DNA from 2 places in the Bacillus sp. Marseille-P3661 genome. Region 1 is predicted to be linked to the other one. Evidence: riboswitches for the same ligand, from Rfam matches in the RefSeq annotation. Region 1 holds a riboswitch; the other holds the start of a gene.
What was found. A riboswitch is a leader RNA that binds a small molecule or an ion and turns the genes downstream of it on or off. The one in region 1 is predicted to bind lysine.
Positions count from the first base shown of each region.

Region 2: linked by a shared signal. The riboswitch ahead of dapA (4-hydroxy-tetrahydrodipicolinate synthase) and the one ahead of C1724_RS01550 (Na+/H+ antiporter NhaC family protein) in region 1 are both predicted to bind lysine.

Region 1 is NZ_LT965953.1:337,891-345,151, reverse strand. It holds gene C1724_RS01555 (sodium-dependent transporter) at 1-903, opposite strand, end outside; gene C1724_RS01550 (Na+/H+ antiporter NhaC family protein) at 1,165-2,736, opposite strand; lysine riboswitch at 3,028-3,285, opposite strand; gene yunB (sporulation protein YunB) at 3,452-4,207, opposite strand; gene C1724_RS01540 (HD-GYP domain-containing protein) at 4,261-5,373, opposite strand; gene C1724_RS01535 (YunC family protein) at 5,621-5,923, opposite strand; gene C1724_RS01530 (sulfite exporter TauE/SafE family protein) at 6,008-6,829, opposite strand.
Region 2 is NZ_LT965956.1:186,896-194,156, forward strand. It holds gene C1724_RS19975 (GNAT family N-acetyltransferase) at 1-327, shown strand, start outside; gene C1724_RS19980 (hypothetical protein) at 590-904, shown strand; gene ilvA (threonine ammonia-lyase) at 1,044-2,252, opposite strand; gene C1724_RS19990 (hypothetical protein) at 2,458-2,805, opposite strand; gene C1724_RS19995 (DUF4230 domain-containing protein) at 3,008-3,679, shown strand; gene mug (G/U mismatch-specific DNA glycosylase) at 3,773-4,279, shown strand; gene dapA (4-hydroxy-tetrahydrodipicolinate synthase) at 4,479-5,369, opposite strand; lysine riboswitch at 5,506-5,689, opposite strand; gene msrB (peptide-methionine (R)-S-oxide reductase MsrB) at 5,853-6,824, shown strand; gene C1724_RS20015 (MFS transporter) at 7,062-7,261, shown strand, end outside.

The sequences.
Region 1 (7,261 bases):
GAAAGCTAATCCAACGCCGCCTGCAACAACATCTTGTACGGCTACACCTTGTTGAGCTGCCATAAATCCTAAAATACTAAATACCCCAATACCTGCTAATAACTCAAAGCTTGAGTTTGCAAAACCAGTAATGAATGCGTTGTTTGTGATATCGCCTTTTTTAGGTAAATAACTAGAATAAGTAATCATAATTGCAAAACCGATTGATAAACTAAAGAAAATTTGGCCATATGCTGCAACCCATACACTACCATCCATAATTTTATCCCAGTTTGGTTGGAAAAACGCATTTAAACCTTCTGCTGCGCCAGGTAATGTTATTGCACGAATTACGATAATTAAAAATAGAACGAAGAGTAATGGAATAAAGATTCTGTTAGCTGCTTCAATTCCTCTCTTAACACCTTTAACGAGAACTCCTAAAACAACAATCCAAACTAAAACTAACGGTAAAAATACACCGGGAACAATTCCACCGGTTTGACCTGGATCAACAGACAATTTCAAATATTCACCAAATAAGAAACCTTCTGTATCCGTACCCCAGCTTTGATTAAGAGCAAAAATACTATAAGAACCCGCCCACGCTATAATAACTGCATAGTAAGTAGCAATTACGAATGAAATAGCTAATTGCCACCAGCCAATCCATTCTGCTTTTTTATTCAATCTTGCGAAAGAAAGTGGTGCAGAACCACGAAACTTTTGACCTATGGTAAATTCCATGATTAGAAGTGGAATACCAGCTGTTAAAAGAGCAAATAAGTACGGAATAAAAAATGCTCCACCTCCATTTTCATAAGCTACCGCCGGGAACCTCCAAATGTTCCCTAGTCCAACTGCTGAACCAATTGCCGCAAGGATGAACCCTGCTCGTGTTCCCCATTGTGGACGATTATCCATTTTCTTTACCTCCTCTTAATTTATTATTCTTCGAGAAGTGACAAATGTCGACTTAGTGGGAAGAATTAAATTATTATGTTTTTTCTGATAATTAGGATATCTATTAACAGTATAGCTAGATAATATAATATTGTCAAAACATTATTTTAGTTTTGTCCAAAAAATATTATTCCAAAATAAAAGATTTTTATTCCTATAAATATAATGAAAATACAAAAAAAGGTAGAACAATATATCTTCTACCTCTTTTTACTCTTATTTTCACTGCACTGATTCGCCATCAAATTTCCTTATTACAATAATAATTAATATTAATAGAGCTACAACTATCCCGATACCAATAAACCAATTATTTGTTATCCCTACAATAATATAACCAATAAACGAAATAGCTGCTGCAATTAACGCATAGGGCAGCTGTGTTAATACATGATCAATATGATGGCTCCCTGCTCCTGTAGAAGACAGAATTGTTGTATCAGAAATAGGTGAACAATGATCACCGAAAACAGAACCTGCCAATACTGCACCCAGTGTCGGTAATAAAATGGAGATATCCGTAGATGCGGCTATTTCTCCAGCAATCGGAAGCATAATTCCAAAGGTTCCCCAGCTTGTACCTGTAGAGAATGCCATTAATCCTGCGATAATAAAAATAACGGCAGGTAAATAGGCAATATTCATATTAGACCTTTCAACAATCCCAGCTAAATACTTACCTGTTTCTAGTGCACCAATTATATCAACAATAATCCATGCAAAAACTAGAATATAGACAGCTGGTAACATTGATTTAATCCCTTCCCAAATGCCAGTAAAAAACAACCTACCACCCATATTATGACGCACATACATTATAAAGGAAACAATCACACCCATGATCCCACCATAAAATAGTGAGGTTGCAACATCAGTGTTTTCAAAAATAGTCAATAAAGTTACTGTACCCTCTACTGCTTTTGCTCCTGTATAAATCATGGAGCCAACTGTACCGATAACAAGGATTAAGATTGGAATGACCAAATCGATAATTTTCCCCTTTTTACTAGAAGGTAAATCACCTTTTAACTCCCCTGGTATTCCTCCTTTTTCCGGATCAACAACCTGTCCTTCACGAACAGCTCGTGTTTCATGTGCTTTCATCGGACCAATATTGATATTAAATATGCTAACCGCAAACACCAATAAAATGGTTGCTATTACATAAAGATTCATCGGAATAATTTGTACAAAAGCTGAAAATGCACTCATATCCGTAATAGCGTGAGTTGTTAAAATCGTACCTATAATCGCAATAATATAAGCACCCCAGCTTGATATTGGTGATACTACACATATTGGTGCCGAAGTGGAATCTATAATATATGCGAGCTTGGCACGAGATATTCGTTGTCGGTCGGTTAACGGACGACTGATTTGACCAACAGCAAGCGCATTAAAATAATCGTCAATAAAAATAATAATTCCTAAAAAAGCAGCTACTAATTGTGCACCTACTCTTGTTTTAACACGCTGCTCAGCCCATTCACCAAACGCACGACTACCGCCGGTTATTGAAATAAAAGCAGTCATAATACCAAGTAATAGTAAAAATAATAGAATATATACGTTCCATGTGTTTATTTCCCATGCTCCAGTTTCTTCGTTTTGTCCTGCAAATATTGCTCGAAATCCTTCCCATACACGCTCAATCGATGCCATTACTGAAAAGTCATTTAAAATAAGAGCCCCAACAACGATTCCGATTCCTAATGATAATAAAACACGACGAGTGAGTATCACCATCAAGATCGCAACGATTGGTGGTATAAGAGAAAAAATCGTCCCTTCCATTGTCTTCCCTCCATTTTTCTACAAATTTCGCCACAAACATATAAGAAAAAAATGTGATTAACATGTTTTTCTTATATGAACCTTCCTTAAACAAGCTACTAACCCTTCTTTTACTATCATGCACATTTATTAAATTTTTGATTAAATATGCCAATATCTACGACCCTATCAGTGTAGGCATATAAAGATATTACTTTTCCTACAAAAGTCCCGAAAATTGATAATAAAAAAAGAGCTAATGATAGAAAATAACCTATCATTACCTCTTGTAATGTTATGTTATCCTCCATGCAGATCTGTAGCTCTCCGTTGTATGTGGAAAAACATGTAATTGTTCATTACAATGTTTTTCAAAAAAAGTATTATCACTTCTTCGTGATTAATAAACCTATACACTATACAACGACAGTATTATCCTATTATCAAGATAATACCAGCAAAAATAAGCTTGACTCTTATTTTTACTTCGGCAGGAAATCCTTTCACTAATGGTCATCGTTGTCATCCTTACATTAGTTACTTATATTTCTTGCGACCTCTACCCCATCGCAATGACGGTGATAATATTAAGTTGACTATATTATATTATCAAAATATTATTTTTACCTCAATTACTTTTTCGATCTAATTGGTTCTATATAATTCCAACTATCGAATGGTATGTTTATCTATCTACAGTTTTTTCTGCATATAAAACTTATAGAAATGTACTCTTTTATGGAAGCGGCGCTTCTATAGATGGCTCTCCACCTTCACCACTATTATAAAAGTATGGAACTTCTCCTTGTATCGTACGAATATCAACCGGAATATCAGACGTTACTGTTACCGTATCACTCGCAAAAGGAATAGTAACACGAATATCTACCTCAATATGAATAGAAAGCTCGACTAGGACATTATTGATTCCGTACTCAGTCACTTTCTTTCTCATATCGGTATTAACATCCCCGATTACTGAAAAGCGAACAGGAATGACAGGGCCCAAGTTAGCTAATAATATGTTATTTGTTGCTTGCCCTAAAGGAATTTCAGCAATAACCCCTTTTTTACTAGGATCGTTATATGCTGCAATTTCCTCTGAATTGAGGTCCGGTGGCGGCATATTCCCTTTTTCAACAGCATGTAAATAATCTTGAACATTTTTAGTTGTATGATTTAATAACAATTGCACAATTGGAGCATTCCAACCTATAGTAGTGATTTGGCCTTCTGTATCTTTTTCGATGAGAACTAAGTTATCTAAATTTAACTCTTCTGCTGTGTAGGATTTGATGGCTTCATTAATGGCGAGAGTGGCCATTTGCGCAATTCTTGTTTCGGCAATCGCCATTAAAGTTGGTTCGATACCTTTATTAATAATCCATAGACCTTGGAAGGTGAACAAGTTAAAAATCACGAATGTTATTAAAAAGACATAACGAAACGGCAATGGCCCTTTACGCATTATAGGTCGCCTAATTTTCCGCAAAAAAATCCCTCCTTACAAACTATACATATGCTTGTATCGAGGGACTATTTCATTTAATTCGTTTTTTGTTTACCCATCAGCGTTGTATCTGTTTCAACAATCACTACTGAAAGTTCTTTCCCTAAGTCTAATTCATATGGTCGATCTAAAATCCGGCCATCTGCATGTTCTAAAATCCTTATAATCGGCCGTTCATTCATACCCGGATTTTGTTTAACTACAACACCTTTTCGACCATCACCTAAATAAACAGTAATCCCAACAGGGTAAACAGCAATCGCTCTTCTAAAAGCTTCGATCATTGGCTGTTCAAATTTAGTACCTGCTCCTGTATATAAAATCTCCAAACCTTCTGTTGGAAGCATAGCCTTACGATACACACGATTAGAGGTAACCGCATCGTAAACATCAGCAATAGCCAGCATGCGACCAAAATGATGGATTTGATCTTTAACTAGTCCCCTCGGATAGCCACTTCCATCTAGCCGTTCATGGTGCTGATAAGCACAATGTGCAGATGTTAATGGAATGTTTGGCACTTTTCTCAAAATACTAAATCCATCCTCAGAATGCTTTTGGATAATCTTAAATTCTTCGTCCGTTAAACGACCTGGTTTCGTCAATATTTCAACTGGCACCATCATCTTCCCGACATCATGGAGCATGGCGCCCATACCAATATCTTCTAACTGCTTTTGGGTAAGCTTAAGTTCAAGCCCCAGCGCTAATGTATAAATGGTTACATTTAGCGAATGGGTAAAGATATAGTTATCATACGAATATACATCTGATAATAATGAAATAACATCTTTATGATTTTTTATTTGATTTAATATATCACGAACAACAGCTGAGAATTGTTTTCCAAGTCGTTCATATACAAACACTTTTGACAGCTCTTTTTCCTTATGAACAACATCAAACGTTTCTTCAATTGTATCGATCGCTTCTTTTTTAGTTTTTTCTGTAATTGGAGATGTAACAATGATATCTTTTGTATGAGGATCATCTATATACACATATGTAATGCCTAAATCTGCTAAGCGCTGAATCATTCGTTGGGTTAGTGGTACACCTTCACCAACCAATATTTGTCCTCTTCCATTATATATAGGTTTCGCTAGTTTCATATTTGCTTTTAAAGAATTCGTTGATAACAATCTCATAAGCTTTGCCCCTAACTAGTCAGGTTTTTTCTATATTAACAATTATAAGTGATTAACACACTATTTTTATAGTATAATACCAATAATTTTTTTGTCTACTCTAGGATATAGAGGCTCTCAAATGTAAGCTTGTCCTATTTGAAAAAGTGAGACCCCCCTGGATCTTACATTTAGCAGTAAAAGTTATGTTTTGTTACTAAATGTAAACCAGAAGGTATAGTCTCATTATTCCTGACGCCATATTTACTTATAACATTTTTAATAAAGCGTCTTTACCTGTCATGCCGGCTGTTATTCCCCGATTTTCAGCTTCAATCGTAACAGATTCTAATGGGGCTTCTAGCAGCTGTTCAATAGTACGTACACCAACTGCACGACCGGCAATAATTCCTCTATCTTTTAACTTCTCATTAAGAAGGGCAACATCTAACGCTCCACACATTATATAGCCGTTGTCACACATAACCGCCATAAAATTAGTTTTCGGCAGTTGAACTGTTATTGCTGTAAATTGTTGATTATCTATGATAATGGGTTTCATAGTAACCATCTTCTCATCCCACTCTCCTTTCCACTACTACTGTATGAGGGAAAAGGAGATATGTGATAGGTGTTTGTCTCTAAGCCAAAAAGATTATTGAATGCCTTGATATATTAATTGTAAGCCGATAATAACTAAGATCCATCGTAATAAAAGAACCACGGTGTCGCTTTTCAATTTGCTATTAATGAAGACCCCTGTTTTTCCCCCAAACCAAGCACCAGGAATTAATGCTAATGCGTATACCCAATCTACATTGCCTAAGAAAAGATGTGTGCTTGAACCTACAATGGCTGATAAAAAGACCATAAACATGGAAGTGGCTACTGCTACACTAATTGGAAAGCCAAATAATAAAATCATTGCTGGTACCATTAAGGAGCCGCCACCAATTCCGATAAAACCTGACAGAAACCCTACTACAAAAGTTAGACAAATTGCAATCCACGGCTTAAAGCCATAAATAACCGTAGTACCATCTGTTTCCTTGTACTCTCTTGTAAACTTGACATCTTTGCTAATTAAAAGAGGCTTTACCCGATTCCTAAACATTAATACAAACGACAATACAATTACAAAAACACCAAAGAAAACGGAAAAAATATCCTCTGTTAAATATTTATTTAAGAAAGAACCTAATATCGCCCCCGGACCCGATCCAATAAAAAAAATCAAGCCGCTCTTATAGTCCACTCTTTTATGCTTTACATAAGCTAATGTTGAAGATAATCCTGTAAAAATCATCACTATTAAAGAAATTCCAACAAGTACTTGAGGAGATATAGGCGTTACTAATGTTGTATAAGCTCCTAAAAATAATAAAAAAGGAATTAGAATGACGCCGCCCCCAAGTCCTACTAAACTGCCAATCATTCCTGAACAAAACCCAACAAATACTAAAATAATCCATTCCAATCTAAACACCAGACTTTCTTTTTTATCAAACCGTTATTAGATTATAACGCTACTTGAATAAATAGTAGCATACCACAAAGACAAACTCTATGGGCAAGACAATCATTAAGGAACTTTTCAGCAACATCGGCATGAGTTCTTGCCTATTTTTGTTTATGATGTATGGCGAAAATTGGTCGGGAGTATTATTTGTAGATTGCGGTTTTGTGGAACATAAGGCATACTTTGAACGCTTAGGATTGAGCTGATTTTGCAGGGAATAACGGATTATTTGTCCGGTAACACTTTCGAATGTGTGGTTTTGGTCAGAATAAGGCATCCTATGTCCGCTAAGTATTGTGCTGATTTTTTCGCGGACATTTGGTTCGCTATTCACCTCAAAACGGGCTGTTTCTGGACTTTACCGGACAACGGGGCCTTTATTTTAGCTTT
Region 2 (7,261 bases), on a different contig from region 1:
GTGCTCGATGTTTTTTTTGATGAGGAAGAAAAGGTGCTTTTTATTGGTTTATTGCGTTTTCCAAAAAGATTTAGACGATCAGGATTAGGTTCGAAAATAGTAACTGCAATTAAAAGCTATGCCAATAAACATCATTTTTTTATTTATTTAGATGCATGGAATGAATCTCAATCATTTTGGAAGAGGCATGGTTTCAAACATGTGTACACAGATAAATATAATTTTGAAATATTAGGTTATTCCGGTGATGGTTTCGATATTTTTCATGAATGGGAAACATTTAAAAAAACAAAAGTATTTAAAACATATCTTGTATGTCATGAATAATATTCCGACATTATTCTATTAATCTTTACGCGAAATGAAAAAATACGTTAATACTGCACCGGAAAATTCAGCGATGCTGTCGAAAGTTGATGTACGATTGATAGGGACAAGCTTTAATCATATTGTATAATAAATGTAAGGAGTATAGTGAAAATATTTCAAATATTCTATCATTTTTCTTCTTACATCATAAATGATAATAGATTCAATGATCATAAGAAGAGTCTACTCCTAACAAAAAAATGTTAAGAGGGATACCAATATGTTATCAGTATTTTCGCCCAAAAAACCAACACAGTATAAGTATGATGTAACGATTTTGCAAGCACCATCCTACGGACAGCGAAGAGGCTATAAAGCCGTGTATCGCTTAAACATTTTAGCTATGTCACATCATGAGGTTTTAGAATCTACTTTTCGTAAGTTTAATGTACTAGATCTAGTTCCTGCAGATTACGATGCAAGATATATTGGAACGGGAGATATTATCTTAATTGATGAAGGAATTAATGGTAAAACATATTATCAACTAAATATTGGTGGTTGGACAAAGATTAACCGTGTTCGAGTAATCTAAGTTCAATTATTATAAGTAAACTAACATCAACAACCAACAGGGTTTTAAAACCTGTTAATGCTGATGTTAGTTTATTTAGTCCGTACATGTAAAATAAAGGGAAATCATATTAGCTTGAATTTTGCTAAAAAGCGGTGTCTTACATTCTTTCTACAACCTCGTAACCTGCTGTTGTTAATGCATTAGCAATTTCGCGAATATGGATTCGATCCCTTGTTTCTAAAGAAAATTCAATTTCAGTTTGACCAGGAACAACTCTAGAGCCAATACGTTGATGATGGATATTTAACACGTTTGCTTCTAAATTAGAAATTATGCTTAGCAGCTTGTTTAAGTGGCCTGGTTTATCCGGAATTAATGTTGTAAAGGTTACAAAGCGTCCAGATTCGGCAAGGCCATGTTCGATAACTCTTGAGATGAATTTCACATCTACATTACCTCCGCTAATAATGGGTACTACATTCTTACCTTGGATTGGTATTTTATTAAACAGTAGGGCTGCTAAGCTAACTGCCCCAGAACCTTCGACAAGAAGTTTATTTCGTTCTAATAAATAGAGCATTGTTCTTGATATCTCTAATTCACTAACTGTAACGATACCATCAACATAATTTTGAATCATTTCAAATGTCTTATCCCCAGGGCGTTTTACGGCAATTCCATCGGCGATCGTATCTGACGCAATTACTTTTGTAGGTTTCTTTTCTGTAAGTGATACAGTCATACTAGGACAGGATGAGGCCTCAACTCCAAATACTTTAATTTTTGGATTAGTCTCTTTTAAAGCCATTGCTACTCCAGCTATTAATCCACCGCCACCTATCGGACAAATGACCGCATCAACATTAGATAATTGCCCTAGAATTTCTAATCCGATTGTTCCTTGCCCCGCAATAATTTTATAATCATCAAAGGGGTGGACGAATGTTGCATTCGTTTTAGATTGCAGCTCAAATGCATGGTCAAGTGCCTCATCAAATACATCTCCGTGTAGTATTACGTTTGCCCCATACTTTTTAGTAGCTTCGATTTTGGCTAATGGGGCACCTTTTGGCATTACAATTGTGGATTTAATATCGGCTGCTGAACTGGCAAATGCTACGCCTTGCGCATGGTTCCCAGCCGATGCTGCTACAACCCCTTTTTTTCTTTCATCCTTATTTAAAGAAATGATTTTGTTGTATGCCCCACGTACTTTAAATGAACCTGTTTTTTGCAAATTTTCTAATTTAATGTAGACTGAGTTATGCGAAAGGTCGCTAAAGGTTTTTGAGTAATCAAGATGTGTTTCGTGAACAACTCCTTTTAGTACAGTTTGCGCTTGAACTATATCCTGTAGATTGATCATACGGCACCTCCAAAACTTCCATTAAAAACCATCTTACTATATAAGTATAATAAAAAACTGGATGTGTTTACAATTTGTGGGTGATTATTAATTTTAGTGCATTCGACTTTACATAAAAGTTTGGGATCCTACAAAGGGTGCTCCTTTGCAGTAGGGTAGAAATTTGAAAACCTTGACGAATTATCGTCAAGGTTTTCAATATTTTTTATTGGCTTTTACTATGAATAATTTTAGCGTGGAGTATAGAAATAAAAGGGATGGGTGTACACAGTTTTGTTTTGCCCTTGTTATCATCGATTAAGAGAACTTTTCTATTTCTCCTATCAATATGAAAAATACGGCCTTTATGGGTTTCAAGTTGATTGTTATCTAGATTAGAAGTCGTAATCTCAACAATTGAGCCCTTTTGGTAGGCTTCATTTATCATTTGTTCATCTTGAAAGCTATCTTCTATCTTTGCACCTCGAGATAGTATGTAACTATGTTCTATGTTGCCCTCAGCTGTTAAATACATAATCTTGATACGTATGGTACTGTTACTGTCACCTAACATAAAAGTATCACCTGTCCGTTTAGGTTGTTAATATTGGAACTATAAACAACATTTTGTAATTTAGTTCTATCTTATTATAAATCTACCTCTTATTACCTGGCAATAGGGAGACTTAATAGAATTTTGTAGGATTATGTAGATATTTTACAGATTATTAGTTTAATATTAGTTAAGACAACAACTATACGATGAGGTGATAAGAATGAAAAGCATTGTACAGTTTCCAAATTTTGAGAAGTACATGATACAGCGATCATTTTTGGCTAAAATTAAACAAAAATGGAGATTATTAATTATAGGCAGTTTAGGGTTTGCAGTAATTCTCAGTCTATTATTACTATTGTTTCCTTCATTTTTTAATACTGCTGATATAAAGCATGGTGAAATTGTTGAATCCATCCAAGAACTAGCCATACTCGCAACAGCGGAGGCACATGTGAAAACCGTTATTGAACAAGAAGATAATGAAATATTTGGAAAAGAAATTCCGTATAATATACCTGGGACACAGAGACACCTATTACTCATTGTCCCAGCTACCATTATTGCAGGGGTTGACTTAAAGAATATAAATGAAAACAATATACAATTTAACGATAAGAAAAATGAGTTAACTATTAACCTACCAAAAGCAACAGTCCTTCAAGAGCCATCGATCAATATGTCGGAGGTAAAGGCGTTTTCAACCGAAGGCATTTTTAGAGACAAAGTGGACTGGGAAGAAGGCTTTGAGCTTGCGGCTTTAGCTAAGCAACAAATAAAAGAAGAGGCACTAGCAATGGGATTATTATCACATGCTGAAACTAATACTATAAAAACACTTCAACAATTTTTTGAGAGCACTGGATACAAGGTTAATGTCCATTTTCAATAAAGGAGGGGGCCTACTGCCGGTTGCCTGTTAATACATGGGATAAATTTAAAAGCGCCATAATGCAATTAAAAAATTATCGCGAGGGAAGCATTAATGAATCCAATACCTGATATTATAGAGGAAAATTTAAAAGTATTGTTCGTCGGTTTCAATCCGAGCATGCGTTCTGGACAAACCGGCCACCATTTTGCTAATCCTACAAATCGTTTTTGGACAATTCTCCATCAAGCGGGTTTAACTTCAAAAAAGTATACAGCTGAAGAAGATCAAACATTACTGAACTTAGGTTATGGATTCACAAATATTGTTGCCCGGCCAACGAAAGCAGCGGATGAAATTACAAATGAGGAGTATGAGCAGGGGAGAGTACTTTTACGAGAGAAAATAGAGCAGTATAAACCAAAACTTGTTTGTTTTGTAGGCAAGGGGGTATATCTTAAATATAGTAAACGTAAAAAGGCCCCATGGGGAAAACAGACAGATGAAACTGTAAAAGGTGTAATCGATTTTGTTGCTCCTTCATCAAGTGGGTTAGTCAGAATGAAGGTTGATGAAATTGTAGCGATATATAATCAACTTAAACCGTTGATAAAAGAGTAGGTCGATTTTTGGGGTTCAGTACATTCCGGGGATCTTATATAAATAAGGAATTGTATGAGTAAAGTAGCCTTACTTATTGAAGTGATGGATTATTAGTCTTTGTAGACGATTAATCCCAAATAAAAACGAAAACGCTCAGAATAAATTCTGAGCGTTTTTTACGTATTAATACTACTAGTAAGTTTAGACTAGCTAAAACTTATACTACCTGTTCTTTAATTAAGATAGGTTGCAGCTCTTTTTCTAAAGCAGCCAATTCTAGGTCATTTAAAGGTACAAGTGGTAAGCGAACTGAACCTACTTCAATTCCTTTTAAGTTTAATGCTGCCTTGACAGGGGATGGGCTAGGGGCAGCAAATAATGCTTTCATAATAGGTAATAGCTTACGGTGCATTTTACTTGCTTCAACATGATTTCCATTTAAGAATGCAGAAACCATACTTTGCATTTCGTTTCCGATGACATGTGAAGCAACGGATACAACGCCCATGCCTCCGATTGCTAGAGTAGGAATCGTCATGCTGTCATCACCGCTATATAAACTAAAACTTTCATCTGTTTGTTCGATAATTTGAGCCATTGCATCTAAGTTACCGCTTGCTTCTTTTACACACACTATATTATCAATCTGTGATAATCGAATAATTGTCTCAGGTGTCATATTAACTGAACTACGTCCAGGAATATTATAAAGCATGACAGGTAAGCTAGTTTCAGCTGAGATAGCCTTAAAATGCTGATAAAGTCCTTCTTGAGAAGGCTTATTATAGTAAGGAACTACTAACATTATTCCGTTTACGCCGATTTTTTCAGCCTTTTTAGTCAGTTCAATTGATGCACGAGTGTTATTAGAACCTGTTCCTGCAATAACAGGTACACGACCATTTGCAACTTCAACCACTTGTTGAAACAATGCTAATTTTTCATCTGTTGTTAATGTTGGTGACTCTCCTGTAGTCCCTGCGACTACAATTCCTTCTGTTCCATTTGCAATTAAATAATTTACTAATTCTTGTACTTTTTGCGTATCTACATCACCCTTTTGATCAAATGGGGTTACCATTGCTGTTAATACACGTCCAAAGTTCATTATTTCACCCTCGTTTCAATAAATAGTTAATTAAAATAGTCTATCTCGCACAGCATAATATAATTGCCAAAAAAAAATGCAACAACGATGACTATCGTTGTTGCATGGTTATTATGATAATAATAATAGCACCTATGCGTTTGATAGCCCTCCATATAACAAACCGTTATATGACAATTTTGTACCTATTCGATACAAAACCAGTGTCTGAGAAAAATGAGGTTCTCAGCACTTCGGCAAATCCCCCTTTCCACAAAGATCAACGGAACTCATTTTCCTCCCATTTGTGTACTAATGGTTTTTGCACCTCTATCCTCACTTCATTATGTAACTGAAGCAAAGTTTATTTACTTTCTTGTACAATAACAGAAAATAAAGATATTTTCAAGAAGATTTGTAAAATGTGCAAAAATTTATTAATAAAGTTAAACTATTAGGTATAGTAAACAACATAGGTAAAGTATTTTTAGAAGGAGTGCTGTTATGGAATACAATAATGAAACTTTTCAATTAGCTACATTTGCTGGAGGGTGTTTTTGGTGTATGGTTTCTCCATTCGATGAACAACCAGGTATTATAAAAGTTGTTTCAGGATATACAGGTGGCCATAAAGAAAACCCTACATATAAAGAAGTATGTTCTGATACAACGGGTCATTATGAAGCTGTACAAATTACTTATGATCCTACTCTTTTTAGCTATGAAAAATTATTAGATATATTTTGGATGCAAATTGACCCAACTGATGCAGGAGGGCAATTTCATGATCGCGGAGACTCCTATAAAACAGCGATTTTCTATCATAATGAGGATCAAAAAGTTTCAGCTGAAAAGTCTAAACAAGCATTAGCAGAAAGCGGTCGATTTTCTAAGCCAATTGTGACCGATATCCTTCCAGCAAAAACGTTTTACTCGGCAGAAGAATATCACCAAGATTATTATAAGAAAAATGCATTCCGCTATGCTTTATATAAGAAAGGATCAGGCAGAGAGGAATTTATTAAAAAGACATGGGAAAATCCTGCGCGAAAAGAAGAATTGCGTAAACGATTAACCCCTATGCAATTTGAGGTTACTCAAAATAACGGAACCGAACCACCATTTCGAAATGAATATTGGAATGAAACGAGAGATGGAATTTATGTAGATATTATTACAGGTGAACCCTTATTTACATCTTTAGATAAGTTTGATTCTGCATGCGGTTGGCCTAGTTTTACAAAACCTTTGCATAACGAGCTAATTGAGGAAAAGGTTGATCTATCACATCGGATGGTGAGAACGGAAGTAAGAGCTAAAAATAGTGATTCACATCTAGGACATGTCTTTGATGATGGTCCAGGACCAAGAGGATTACGTTATTGTATTAATTCTGCCTCATTACGATTTATCCCGAAAGAAGATTTGGAAAAAGAAGGATACGGCGATTTTAAAATCTTATTTAAAAACATCTAATTTTTTCTTTTTATTTTCACAAATGGCTAGAAATCCAAAATGGACTTTTCCTTTTAGGAAAAGTCCATTTTGGATACTAAAAAACAATTTTTATAATGGAATAATTCAAACTATTTTAAAATTTAATTGCATAGTTTTAGACCTTAAACTATACTAACATACATACAATTGAGATTATTAAACTATTATTTTTATATAATCTTTATTTCGAACTTAAACTATAAAGAAGGGATCGATATGGTTCAATCAACAAATCATAGTTCAAAAACGACATATAATATATTGTTTATCATTGGACTTGTACATTTATTAAATGATTCAATCCAAGCTGTTGTGCCAGCAATGTTTCCGATCTTAGAACAAACACATGGTTTCAACTTTGCTCAGCTGGGTTTGATCGCTTTTGTAGTGAACATGACTTCTTCTGTAATGCAGCC